DNA from 4 places in the Cytobacillus sp. IB215665 genome. Region 1 is predicted to be linked to each of the others. Evidence: riboswitches for the same ligand, from Rfam matches in the RefSeq annotation. Region 1 holds a riboswitch; each other region holds the start of a gene.
The links. A riboswitch is a leader RNA that binds a small molecule or an ion and turns the genes downstream of it on or off. The one in region 1 is predicted to bind S-adenosylmethionine.
Positions count from the first base shown of each region.

Region 2: another riboswitch for S-adenosylmethionine. It lies ahead of SLH52_RS19155 (methionine biosynthesis PLP-dependent protein); the one in region 1 lies ahead of metK (methionine adenosyltransferase).
Region 3: another riboswitch for S-adenosylmethionine. It lies ahead of mtnK (S-methyl-5-thioribose kinase); the one in region 1 lies ahead of metK (methionine adenosyltransferase).
Region 4: another riboswitch for S-adenosylmethionine. It lies ahead of SLH52_RS12305 (methionine ABC transporter ATP-binding protein); the one in region 1 lies ahead of metK (methionine adenosyltransferase).

Region 1 covers NZ_JAXBME010000021.1:49,575-52,762, reverse strand. Annotated here, with positions in the region: gene metK (methionine adenosyltransferase) at 1-1,090, opposite strand, end outside; SAM riboswitch class I at 1,255-1,401, opposite strand; gene pckA (phosphoenolpyruvate carboxykinase (ATP)) at 1,637-3,188, shown strand, end outside.
Region 2 covers NZ_JAXBME010000019.1:72,537-75,724, forward strand. Annotated here, with positions in the region: gene SLH52_RS19145 (response regulator transcription factor) at 1-383, opposite strand, end outside; gene SLH52_RS19150 (sensor histidine kinase) at 386-1,492, opposite strand; SAM riboswitch class I at 1,775-1,893, shown strand; gene SLH52_RS19155 (methionine biosynthesis PLP-dependent protein) at 2,049-3,173, shown strand; gene metC (cystathionine beta-lyase) at 3,166-3,188, shown strand, end outside.
Region 3 covers NZ_JAXBME010000006.1:122,294-125,481, reverse strand. Annotated here, with positions in the region: gene SLH52_RS10425 (methylthioribulose 1-phosphate dehydratase) at 521-1,153, opposite strand; SAM riboswitch class I at 1,449-1,611, shown strand; gene mtnK (S-methyl-5-thioribose kinase) at 1,704-2,903, shown strand; gene mtnA (S-methyl-5-thioribose-1-phosphate isomerase) at 2,900-3,188, shown strand, end outside.
Region 4 covers NZ_JAXBME010000009.1:8,867-12,054, forward strand. Annotated here, with positions in the region: gene SLH52_RS12300 (methionine ABC transporter permease) at 1-260, opposite strand, end outside; gene SLH52_RS12305 (methionine ABC transporter ATP-binding protein) at 253-1,278, opposite strand; SAM riboswitch class I at 1,663-1,771, opposite strand; gene SLH52_RS12310 (O-acetylhomoserine aminocarboxypropyltransferase/cysteine synthase family protein) at 1,926-3,188, opposite strand, start outside.

The sequences.
Region 1 (3,188 bases):
GACGTCGTAAATCAAGCATATTTATAATCCCAGCTGGACGTAAGTCAAAATTATTACGAATGAGGTCAACTAAAACTTCATCAGCAACCTTACCTGTTTCGAATGTATTTACTGAAATGGATACAGGCTGTGCGACCCCGATTGCATATGCTAACTGAACTTCCAACTTATCAGCTAAGCCAGCTGCCACCAAATTCTTTGCAACATAACGTGCAGCATATGCAGCTGATCGATCAACTTTTGTAGGATCCTTACCAGAGAATGCTCCCCCTCCGTGACGGGCATATCCTCCATACGTATCAACAATTATTTTGCGCCCTGTTAATCCGGCGTCTCCTTGTGGACCACCTATTACAAATCGACCTGTCGGATTTATAAAGTATTTTGTATCAGCATCAATCAATTCTTTAGGAACAACATGGCTTATAACATGCTCCTTAATGTTTCGTTGAATTTGTTCTAATGTGATCTCTGGGTGATGTTGAGTAGAAATTACAATCGTATCTATGCGAACTGGTTTATTATTTTCATCATACTCAACAGTTACTTGGGTCTTACCATCTGGTCGTAAATATGGAAGAATTTCTTCTTTTCTTACCTTTGTTAAGCGTTGTGCCAATTTATGAGCTAATGAGATTGGTAACGGCATTAATTCTTTTGTTTCATTACAAGCATATCCGAACATTAAGCCCTGGTCACCAGCTCCAATTGCATCTATCTCTTCATCTGTCATTGACCCTTCACGAGCTTCAAGTGCTTGATCGACACCCATTGCAATGTCAGGCGATTGCTCATCAATAGATGTTAATACCGCACAGGTTTCTGAATCAAAACCATATTTTGCACGTGTGTAGCCGATGGTCCGTACAGTTTCACGTACGATCTTAGGAATATCAACATACGTCGATGTAGTAATTTCCCCAGCAACCAAGGCCATCCCTGTTGTCACGGTCGTTTCGCATGCAACACGAGCGTTAGGGTCATTTGTTAAGATAGCATCAAGAATGGAATCTGATATTTGGTCACAAATTTTATCAGGGTGACCTTCAGTTACAGATTCAGAAGTAAATAAGTGACGTTTTTTTGTCATAGCTTTTCCTCCTTTATGAAGCAAACTACTTCATATAGTTATATTTTGAAACGGAACTCATTCCCATATTACTTTCCAAAATTTCAAACTTTTTACTGGAAATAAATAAAACCTCTCCTACAAATCATGAGGAAAGGTTTGACATACTCGATTCACGCCTTTCACTCTTATCGTTCAAGACAAGTGCCTTGCACCAGGTTAGCACCTTATCACAATTAAGAACAAAGCAGATTATTTTCTCATAATCTGAAAATATAGTGATGGTTGCTGGGCTTCATAGGGCCTGTCCCTCCACCAGCTCGGGATAAGAGAGTATCCGTTCAACACAATATATTAACGTAGTAAACAGTATCATGTCAACATAGTTAAGAGCTGAATTGTTCATTAAATTATCGTTATGTATCTTTTACAAAGAATGGTACGATTATGTTGAATCCAGTATAAAATAATTATAAATAGTATAGACTATTTGAGTTAATGTGTTATACTATTTTTAAGTTATGAATTGTTAACGACATTATTAAAACGTAAAGGAAGGTTTTGATCATGAATTCTGTTAGTGTATCATGCGAATTATCAAGTTTACTAGCTCGTAAAAATACATTACACAATTTATCCGTCCCTACTCTCGTTGAAAGTGTGTTAAATAGAAAAGAAGGCACTTTAACTTCTTCAGGTGCCATACTATCTACAACAGGAAAATATACTGGACGATCACCAAAAGATAAATATATTGTAGATGAGCCATCTACAAGAGGTAAAATAGATTGGGGAACAGTAAATCAGCCTATTTCACAGGAATCATTTGACAATCTCTATAATAAAGTACTCGATTATTTAGCTAACAAAGATGAAATTTATGTATTTAATGGGTTCGCAGGTGCTGATAAAAAATATCAACTTCCTATTCAAGTGATTAATGAATATGCATGGCACAATTTATTTGCACATCAGCTATTTATTCGTCCTACTGAGGAGGAATTACAATCGCATACCGCTGACTTCACTGTCATTTCTGCGCCAAATTTCAAAGCAGACCCTGCAATTGATGGAACAAGATCGGAAACATTTATTATTATTTCATTTGAAAAACGCACAGTGCTTATAGGTGGAACAGAGTATGCAGGTGAGATGAAAAAATCAATATTTTCTGTCATGAACTACCTTCTCCCTGAAAAAGAGATTTTATCCATGCATTGTTCAGCCAATATTGGTCAAGAAGGAGATGTCGCTTTATTCTTCGGGTTATCAGGAACGGGAAAAACAACCCTTTCAGCTGATGCGAACAGACGGTTAATAGGGGACGATGAACATGGATGGTCAGCAAATGGAGTGTTTAATATAGAGGGTGGCTGTTACGCCAAGTGTATAAACTTATCCCGAGAGAAGGAACCACAGATTTACGATGCGATTCGATTCGGTTCAGTACTAGAAAATGTCATCGTTGATGATTGCTCAAGAAACCCTGATTATGACAATTCTTCTCTAACAGAAAACACTCGAGCTGCTTACCCTATACAAGCAATCGATAATATCATTTTTCCTAGCATTGCAAGTCACCCTAATACGATCATTTTTTTAACAGCTGATGCTTTCGGTGTTTTACCTCCTATTAGTAAACTATCGAAGGAACAAGCAATGTACCATTTTCTAAGTGGGTATACGAGTAAGCTTGCTGGAACAGAGCGAGGAATCACTTCTCCACAAGCTACATTTTCAACTTGCTTTGGTTCACCATTCTTACCATTGCCAGCTACACGTTATGCAAAAATGTTAGGTGATAAGATTGATGAACATGGTGCTCAAGTATACCTTGTGAATACAGGCTGGACTGGTGGAGAATATGGTGTAGGTAACCGAATGAAACTTGAATTTACTCGTTCAATGGTACGTTCTGCTTTAGAAGGAGAATTAACCAATGTTGAAACAATAAAAGAAGGTATATTTGGTTTAGAAATACCATTACATGTTCCCGGTGTACCTGATGATGTACTACAGCCAATAAAAACATGGGCAAATCAACAAGAATACGTTGATAAAGCAACTGAACTAGCAGCAAAATTCCAAGAGAACTTTAAAAAGTTTAGTAATATTGATG
Region 2 (3,188 bases), on a different contig from region 1:
TCGTCATGTATAGTCATACCACCGTTTAAGCTACTATGTATTGCACTAACGAGTTTCGCTGGTTCAGCTGTCTTTAGCATAAAGCCATTTGCACCGTCTTTTAGTGCTTGCATTGCGTATTCATCATCATTAAACGTAGTTAATATTAATATTTTTACTTGTGGCCATCGCTGTTTAATTATTCTAGTAGCTTCGAGACCATTCATTTCGGGCATTCGTATATCCATTACAACAACGTCAACCAAATGCTTCTCCAATTGTTCAATTGCCTCATGGCCATTTCCAGCTTGAGCCACTACTTGAAATTGGTCTTCTTGTTCAATCATCATGACAAGTCCCTGCCTAACAATTGCCTGGTCTTCTACTACAATAATGTTATACATATTTATATAACCTCCTTTGCATATACAGGAAATGATCCTTTAACTACAAAATGAGACTCTGTTTGATTGAAGTTTATATCCCCATTTAGCTCTTCAACACGTTTCCGCATGTTACTTAGTCCAAATCCTATAGTAAAAGATTCAGTTTTAAAAATCTTATTCGTCACTTCAAAATAAAGATCTCCAACAGCTGATTTACCAATTGTTACAAATACTTCACGAGATTGTGCATGACGCATCGCATTTGTTAGTGCCTCTTGTATAACTCTATATAAAGTAACGCTTTGTTGATTGGATAAGCTCACAGATAAAGCTCCTTGTTTTGTCGTAAAATGCACGAGTATATGACTCTCTGATTCTAACTTTCTAATTAATTGAAGCACTGACGACAGACCTTCAAATTCCTCATCTTTTAGTGTTTTAACCGCATGCCTCGTTTCTTCTAAACTTTCACGAACAAGTTCTTTCAAAATTCCATATTCCTGTCGTTTTTCTTTCATCGAAAGTATTTCGATTTGCATAAGCAATGCTGTTAATTTATGACCGACCGAATCATGAATCTCACGAGCAATTCCTGTTCTTTCTTCTAATCGAGCTGCCCGTTCATTTCGTAAACTAATGCGTTTTAGATTTCGATATTCACCTAAAAGCTCCTCATACATGTCTTGTTTATAATTGGTCTCCGTCATTTTTTTATTTAACAAAATACTCAAATAATAACAAAATATGAGTATAACAACTAATTCAATATTTATAGCATTAGTAAAAATCAGCAGCATACCCATTAAACCGACACTAACAACTGAAAATAGTTGATATTGCTTTTGTGATAATAATGAAATAGCATCTATCGTTATATACAAAAATAGTAATTTACTAAATGTATTTTCGTCTTGAATAAACAAAACACTCGAAACAAACAACATGCAAAGAAGCAGAAAATAGAATATTATCTTTTTTTTAACAATAGGGATGAAAAAGAAACAGACGAACGACAAAGCACAAACCAAAATGGATATGTACCACCTTGTTGAATGAGATACTTCTACATAGAGAAACCCTCCCCACAAAGCTGAAAAAGTAGTCAACCTTATTAAAAAGGTTTTCATATATAACACACCACCTGCATACAATTTACCTAATTATTTTCTGTAGTTTTTATCCTTGTTGAACATAGTATATATTGATCATACCATTTTTTAACTTATAAAAAAATTCTAAAAATATCTTGCAAAACAGTCAAATCTATTGTAAATTTATATGCAATCAATATTTAATACATTAACTCATTCAACTTAAAAATGAATCAGGTGGTAAATGTATCCCACGTGATCCGGTAGCTCCTTCTTTTAGAGGTAGGAGTCTTAAAAACTAAGATAAATAAACAATTCATCTTATCAAGAGAGGTGGAGGGACTGGCCCTTTGAAACCTCAGCAACCAGCCATATTTATGGTCAGGTGCTAAATCCAGCAAGCGAAATGTATATACTTTTCGCTTGGAAGATAAGGAGAGCTGATGATTAAACTCAAAGCCTTCTTATCAGAAGGTTTTTTTTATTACTCTTTTATAGATTTATAAGTCCGTACTTAACGTTCTAAAACTACCACAAAACTTTACCACTTTAAACAAGTATAGAAAATCAATTGAAATGAGGAGGAATTTATATGACGAAAATAAATATCGAAACAGCATGTGCCCAAATTGGAAACAGAAGTGAAAATATTACTGGGACGGTCAATCCACCTGTCTATTTGTCAACAGCCTACCGTCACACAGGTATAGGTGAGTCTACAGGGTATGATTACATTCGAACGGGTAATCCAACTCGACAAATTGTCGAACAGGCAATAGCACAGCTTGAGGAAGGTGATCAAGGCTTTGCTTGTAGTTCAGGTATGGCTGCGATTCAAACAGTTTTAGCTCTCTTTGAGCAGGGAGATGAGCTGATCGTTACACATGATTTGTACGGAGGAACATACCGGTTATTTGAAGAATCTTTTCGAAGAAATGGCTTTACTTTTCACTATGCTGATTTTAGTAACATAAATGCTATAGAAGAATTAATAAATAGCAATACGAAAGCGTTATTTATAGAAACTCCAACAAATCCACTTATGCAAGAGGTTGACTTAAAAATTGCAGCAAAGGTTGCAAAGGAAAATGATTTGTTATTAATCGTGGACAATACATTTTATACTCCACTGCTACAAAAACCTATAACTCAAGGGGCAGACATTGTCATCCATAGCGCAACAAAATACTTGGGGGGTCATAACGATGTGCTAGCAGGGTTAATTGTTTCAAAAGGAGATGAGCTATCTGCTCAACTTGGTAATTACCATAACGCAATTGGTGCTGTGTTATCACCTTTTGATTCATGGTTACTCATCCGTGGAATGAAAACTCTCCATTTACGTCTAAAACAGCATGAAGAAAATGCAAAAAAAATTGCTTCATTTTTGAAAGCGCATGAAGATATTGTAGAAATCTATTATCCACAGCGTGGTGGCATGTTGTCGTTTAAAATACGAAATGAAAAATGGGTTAATCCATTTTTACAAAACTTACGCCTTATCACTTTCGCTGAAAGCCTTGGTGGTGTTGAAAGCTTCATCACCTATCCAGCTACACAAACACATGCAGATATACCTGAAGAAATAAGAGTTGCAAACGGAATTTGCAATCGCTTATTAAGATTCTCAATTGGTATCGAGAATGCTGATGATCTCATAGATGATCTTACATCAGCATTAAAAGCAGCTAAGGAAGGGGTGAACACATATGTCTAATTCATTTTCTGATCA
Region 3 (3,188 bases), on a different contig from region 1:
GTCCAATAAAATTACCTTACTTACAATGAAGTAAGGTGTCACCTCCTGAATAAAAATATAAATATCTAGAATTAGTTCCTGTTTCTGTGCTTTTTTGTCCTGTTTTTTGAACATGCATATATGCTAATGCAATTATTATATATGATAGTCTAAATTACGACAAGAAACACAACATATAAAACACATTTTTTATAGAAAAAAATAGCAAATTGCAAGAAAAAAAACCTTCCATCAAATCTTTTACTACGGATGTTTTCGCAAAGGTTGTTGTTTTTTCGTACGAATAAATATAAACATCATTTCTTCAGAACACAGATGCCTAAACATATAAAAACACTTTTTTATTGGTACTAATTTATTATAAATAGAACAAAGTTTACAAAGCCTTTATAAAAGGTTTACATTTGAGTAAAACCATCTTTCTCTTCTAGTATAGGGACTATAGCAATAAAGTTTATGAAAATAGCCTTTACTATCTATACGAACATATACGTGAAAGGTTTCAACAATTTAAATATACTTATGATAATATTTTAATATCTCTTTTTAATTGTAGTAGTTTTAGGTGGTAACTAAACAAAAATTCGTAGGCTTCTAGTAATTTTTTTGCTTCAAATACGCTTTTTCCCCACACTGTAATACCATGATTTCTTATGAGCACAGCACCTTTGTCAGATGTAACGTAAGTACTTAATGAATCTGCTAACAACTGGATATATGCATCATTTCTTATAATTGGTATTGAAATTTCTGCATCTTCTTCCCATTCATCGAATGCTTTGATCATTTCTTGCCCATGAAAAGTCACTTGTCCTTGATCTCCATATAGTTCTGATATAACATTATTATCTACCGTATGTATGTGTATACAACAGACTGCATTTGATTGTTTATACACTGCGAGATGAAGTGGAGTTTCTGCTGAAGGATGTAATTTGGTACTACTCGTAGGGTGTCCTTGTTCATCTACTAATAAAAAATCATCCTTTGTACGCTGCCGTTTGTCCTTTCCACTTACCGAAATGAGAAATGTTAACGGAGAATCACTTGCTTTGATTGAGAGATTGCCACTCGTTGCATAAAACCAATCTCTTGAACCTAATTCATCTTTTAAGCTAGCTAATTCATCCCATTTTTCTTGAAAAACGGTCATTTTATCACCTCGAAATATTTTTCATTTAAATTATGACTTCTTTTTCTCCTTCATATCATTCGTGTTATTTATTGTAAAATCCTGCTCATAACATCGTTTAATACTTTAACAATTAGTGACAATTAAATTTTCAATTTTAAATAAGTTTATTTAATTTATTAAAACTACACTTAAGTTTCATATTTATTAAACATTTGAAAAAGTTATTGACAAAGAAAATCACATATTGTTATGATACTTTTCAAACAAACAAATTTATGGATCGTAATTACACACGTAAATTTTATAAGTTAGTCTCTTATCAAGAGTTGGCTGAGGGATTTGGCCCTATGAAGCCCAGCAACCGACCGTAATACCATCATGAGGATGGGGCGTGTAAGCTAACGCCAGAACTTCTAAGTTCTTCAAAGGCACGGTGCTAATTCCAACAGGAAGCAAGACTTTCTGAAAGATAAGAGGTAGAAGTTCGTTCTTCAAGCCTCTTTCGTTTAATAAGAAAGAGGCTTTTTCTAGTTAACATTTACAAAATAACGCTTTTTTGGAGGTATTTATGAGTTCAAATCAAAGTACTTATCAACCGCTAACGGAAAAAAGTGCAATTTCTTTAGCCCAAAGGTTAACACTTTTTCATGAGCAATCATTGTTAACATGTAAGGAAATTGGGGATGGAAACTTAAACCTTGTCTTTCGAGTAGTCGATGAGCGTAACAACAAAGGAATCATAATAAAGCAGGCATTACCATATGCAAAAGTTATTGGTGAAAGCTGGCCGCTTACTTTAAAGCGCGCAACAATTGAAAGCCATGCGCTACTTACCTTTGCAAGCTATTGTCCAGAGTATATTCCAAAGGTTTACTATACCGATGACAAGTTGTCAATTACTGTGATGGAAGATTTATCTCATCTAGACATCGTGAGAAAAGGGTTCATCAATAACAAGTTATATCCATCTCTCTCAACCCATATCGGTACTTTTTTAGCAACAACATTATTTTTTACTTCTGATTATGCTTTAGGACCGGAAAAGAAAAAGCAATTACAAAAACAGTTTGTCAATCCCGAGCTATGCAGAATAACAGAGGATCTCATATTTACCGACCCTTTCTTTAATCATGACACAAACAACTATGAAATAGAATTACAAGAAAATATTCAAGCTATTTGGAATGACTCTTTCTTAAAGCTTGAAGTCGCAAAATTAAAAAAAATATTTTTAACGCAAGGTGATGGTATTATTCATGGAGATTTGCACACTGGAAGTATCATTGCCAATGAGGAAGAGACTAAGATCATTGACACTGAATTTGCCTTCTGTGGACCTATAGGGTTTGATATTGGCTTATTTTTCGCAAACCTTATTTTACAAATCTTATCTCGACCAGATAATGAAAGAAGCTACTTATACAATTGTATTGAAGGTACATGGGACACTTTCACCACAACCTTTGTTAAACTATGGAAAAACCATAGCATTGAGGCATTCACTGAGGTTGGAGGTTTCGTTGAGCACATTTTAACACAAGCATATGCAGACGCAATTGGTTTTGCTGGATGTGAAATTATTCGCCGTACGATTGGCTTAGCACATGTGGAGGATTTAGATCGTATTACTCCTCATGAGAGAAAGATTCAAGTTAAGTCGACTGCTTTACAAGTCGGTAGAACACTTATTGTAAATCGCCACAGTCTTACTAATACTTCAGAAATTCAAGATGTTATTCAACATACTGAAAGGAGATTTGTAAGATGAGGCAAGTCTCAACTCTTCCTTTATCGGTAGAATGGAAAGACCATTTCATCAAAATTTTAGACCAACAACAGCTACCACTTGATACAATTTTTATAAATTTAACTACACTAGAAGACGTTTATCATGCTATTGCTTCGCTAAAAGTTAGAGGTGCACCTGCAATTGGCATCGTGGCAGCTTTTGGATTAGTGCTAGCTGCACAAAGCTATCATATACATAGTCTAGTAGATTTCAAAGCTAGGCTTGGCAAAGATCGTAACTATTTAGTAAGTTCTCGACCAACAG
Region 4 (3,188 bases), on a different contig from region 1:
ATGAATTTTGTTAACGGAATTAATAAAATGATTAAAATAATGAATGGTATAGAACGAAAAATGTTTACAAAACTGCTGATGATTGTATTAACCAACTTATGTTCCAATAGGTTGTCCTTCGATGTTAAAAAAAGTAAGAGCCCTAATATAACACCAAAAACAAATGTTGCAATCACCGATGTCACAGTCATATATAAAGTTTCAAATGTTGCTTCCGACATTTTTTCCCAATTAACATTTACAAATAGTTGACTAACCATGCTGTATCACCTCCACTGCCACATGTTTTTCCTTTATATATGTGATCGAGCGGTTTATCTCTTCATCGGTTCCTGTCATATGAATAAACAATGTGCCATATGCACCGTGCTGTGTATGCGAGATCTTTCCTTGTATAATATTGATGCCAATTTTAAACTGGCGGATTAATTCTGCTATTAAAGGTTGTTCAGCATCATCCCCAACAAACAACAGCTTAATAACTTTACCTTCAGGGTAGCTTTCTAAAATATGCTCAATTGTTTCTGTCGCTTCTTCTGGTTCTGTAATTTGCTTAACAAACTTCTTAGTTATTGGAGCTTTCGGTTGCTGAAACACCGATAAAACTTCACCTTGTTCAACAATGCTGCCATTTTCCATTACAGCTACACGATGACATATTTTACGAATCACATGCATTTCATGAGTAATTAACACAATTGTGAGACCTAGCTTTTTATTAATATCCACAAGCAACTCAAGAATCGAGTCTGTTGTTTGTGGATCAAGTGCTGAGGTTGCTTCATCACATAATAATACCTTCGGGCGATTTGCTAAAGCACGAGCTATTCCAACTCGCTGCTTTTGGCCACCACTTAGTTGTGAAGGATACGCATTTTCTCTTCCCCCCAACCCTACTAGCTTGATTAGCTCATCCACCCTCTTCAATCGTTCTTTTTTTCGAATGCCAGCAATTTCTAATGGAAAGGATATATTCTCCCGTACAGTTCTTGACCAAAGCAAATTAAAATGCTGAAAGATCATACTAATTTCTTGTCGTGATTTACGTAACTCATCCCCTTTAATAGAGGTCATTTCATAATTATTGATCGTAATTGTTCCTTCTGTTGCTGCTTCAAGCTGGTTTAACAAACGAATGAGTGTACTTTTTCCTGCACCACTGTAACCAATAATGCCAAATATTTCACCCTTAGCAATATTCAAATTGACATTATCTACAGCAACTACTTCTCCTTCTTGAGATTGATATACTTTTTTTACCCCAGATAGTTTTATCAAAAGGCTCACCTACTTCCTTAATCATATTATTCATATATGTTTAGTATGTTTTATGTTGCAAACTAAACGATCTTCCATATTTTTGTTAGTATGGAGATATTAGCTCTTCTAGCAGCTAGACAATCGTTTTATCCATTATCATTGTTTTTTATAAAAGGCTCTTTTCGTATACTTTGTTAACTTCTTCATACGAAGAACAACAACAATCATTATGAAGACAGCATGTGTAAAAGATAAGATATTACGAATACAAAATGAATATATGTTTATATTTTTGTACGAACAGCAACATTTAATGCGTAATCAACCTAATAGAAAAGCTTAACAACAAAATTAAAAAGCCTTTCCGCACATGTGAGCAGAAAGGCTTAATTATATTCCTTTCTCTCATCTATCGAAGCATACGCTTCGTGTGAATTGGCACCATTTCAACTTCACCGTTGATGGTTGCCGGGCTTCATAGGGCACATCCCTCCACCTCTCTTGATAAGAGTATATATCAATGTTTTTTTATTCATTTTTATAATTACATTTCAAAATTAATCTCTTTTAAAAAGTACAATTGTGATTCTATCACGCTCATTTATATGTGTCAATGAATATCTTTATGGAATTTACAGCCAAAACACAAATCGATTCACCCTATATTATTTGCTTGAAGTTAGTCCTGTCGCAGTTTCTATTGCTTGCTCTAAGTCTTCTAATAGGTCGTCAATATTCTCAATTCCAACTGACAACCTTATTAAATCTTCTGTTACACCTGAAGATTTTAAGCCCTCGCTACTTAATTGTTGATGTGTTGTACTTGCCGGATGGATAATCAAGCTTTTAGCGTCACCTACGTTTGCTACATGCGACCATAGTTTCACATGATTAATTACTTTAGCACCTGCTTCTCTCCCTCCTTTTATGCCGAACACGACGATGGACCCACTACCTTTTGGTAAATATTTTTTAGCAAGTTCTTTTGCAGGATGATCTTTATGATCAGGATACAAAACCCACTCTACAGCCGGGTGTTTCGCTAAATATTCAACGACTTTCATAGCATTATTAACATGCTCTTTCATCCGTACATGTAATGTCTCTAGGCCAAGGTTAAATTGATAAGCATTAAACGGACTTAATGAGGCACCTAAATCTCTTAATAATTGCACCCTAGCTTTGACGATATATGCACTTTCTCCAAGTGCTTCTGCATATATAAGATTATTATAGCTTGGGTCAGGGGTAATAAAGTCTGGAAACTTCTCAGAATTCCAATTGAATTTGCCTCCATCAACGATTATTCCACCTAAAGTCGTTCCATTTCCTAAAAGCCACTTAGTAGCAGAATGAATGACAATGTCAGCACCAAAGTCAATCGGTCTACATAGATAAGGAGTAGCAAATGTATTATCAATGATTAGCGGAATTCCAGCTTCGTGAGCTATTGAAGCAACCTTCTCAATATCCAATACGTGTAAGCTTGGATTACCAATTGTTTCAGCAAATATCGCTTTTGTTTTCGAAGAAATTGCCTTTGCAAAATTTTCAGGTTTGGAAGGGTCAACGAAGTGAGTAGTTATACCATATTTCGGCAATGTATTAGCTAATAGATTATACGTTCCACCATATAAAGTAGATGCAGCAACAATTTCATCATTTGCTCCTGCTAGATTAAGAATTGCAGTCGTTATAGCAGCCATTCCACTTGATAATGCTAACCCACCAATTCCACCTTCTAACAATGCTACTCTTTCTTCTAAAACAGTTACAGTAGGGTTGTGTATTCTTGAGTATATATATCCTTCTTCTTGGAGTGAGAACAGATTAGCTGCATGGCTCGTATCCTTGAATCTGAATGCATTTGATTGATAGATTGGTACTGCTCTTGCACCAGTCACTGGATCAGCTTCTAATCCTCCATG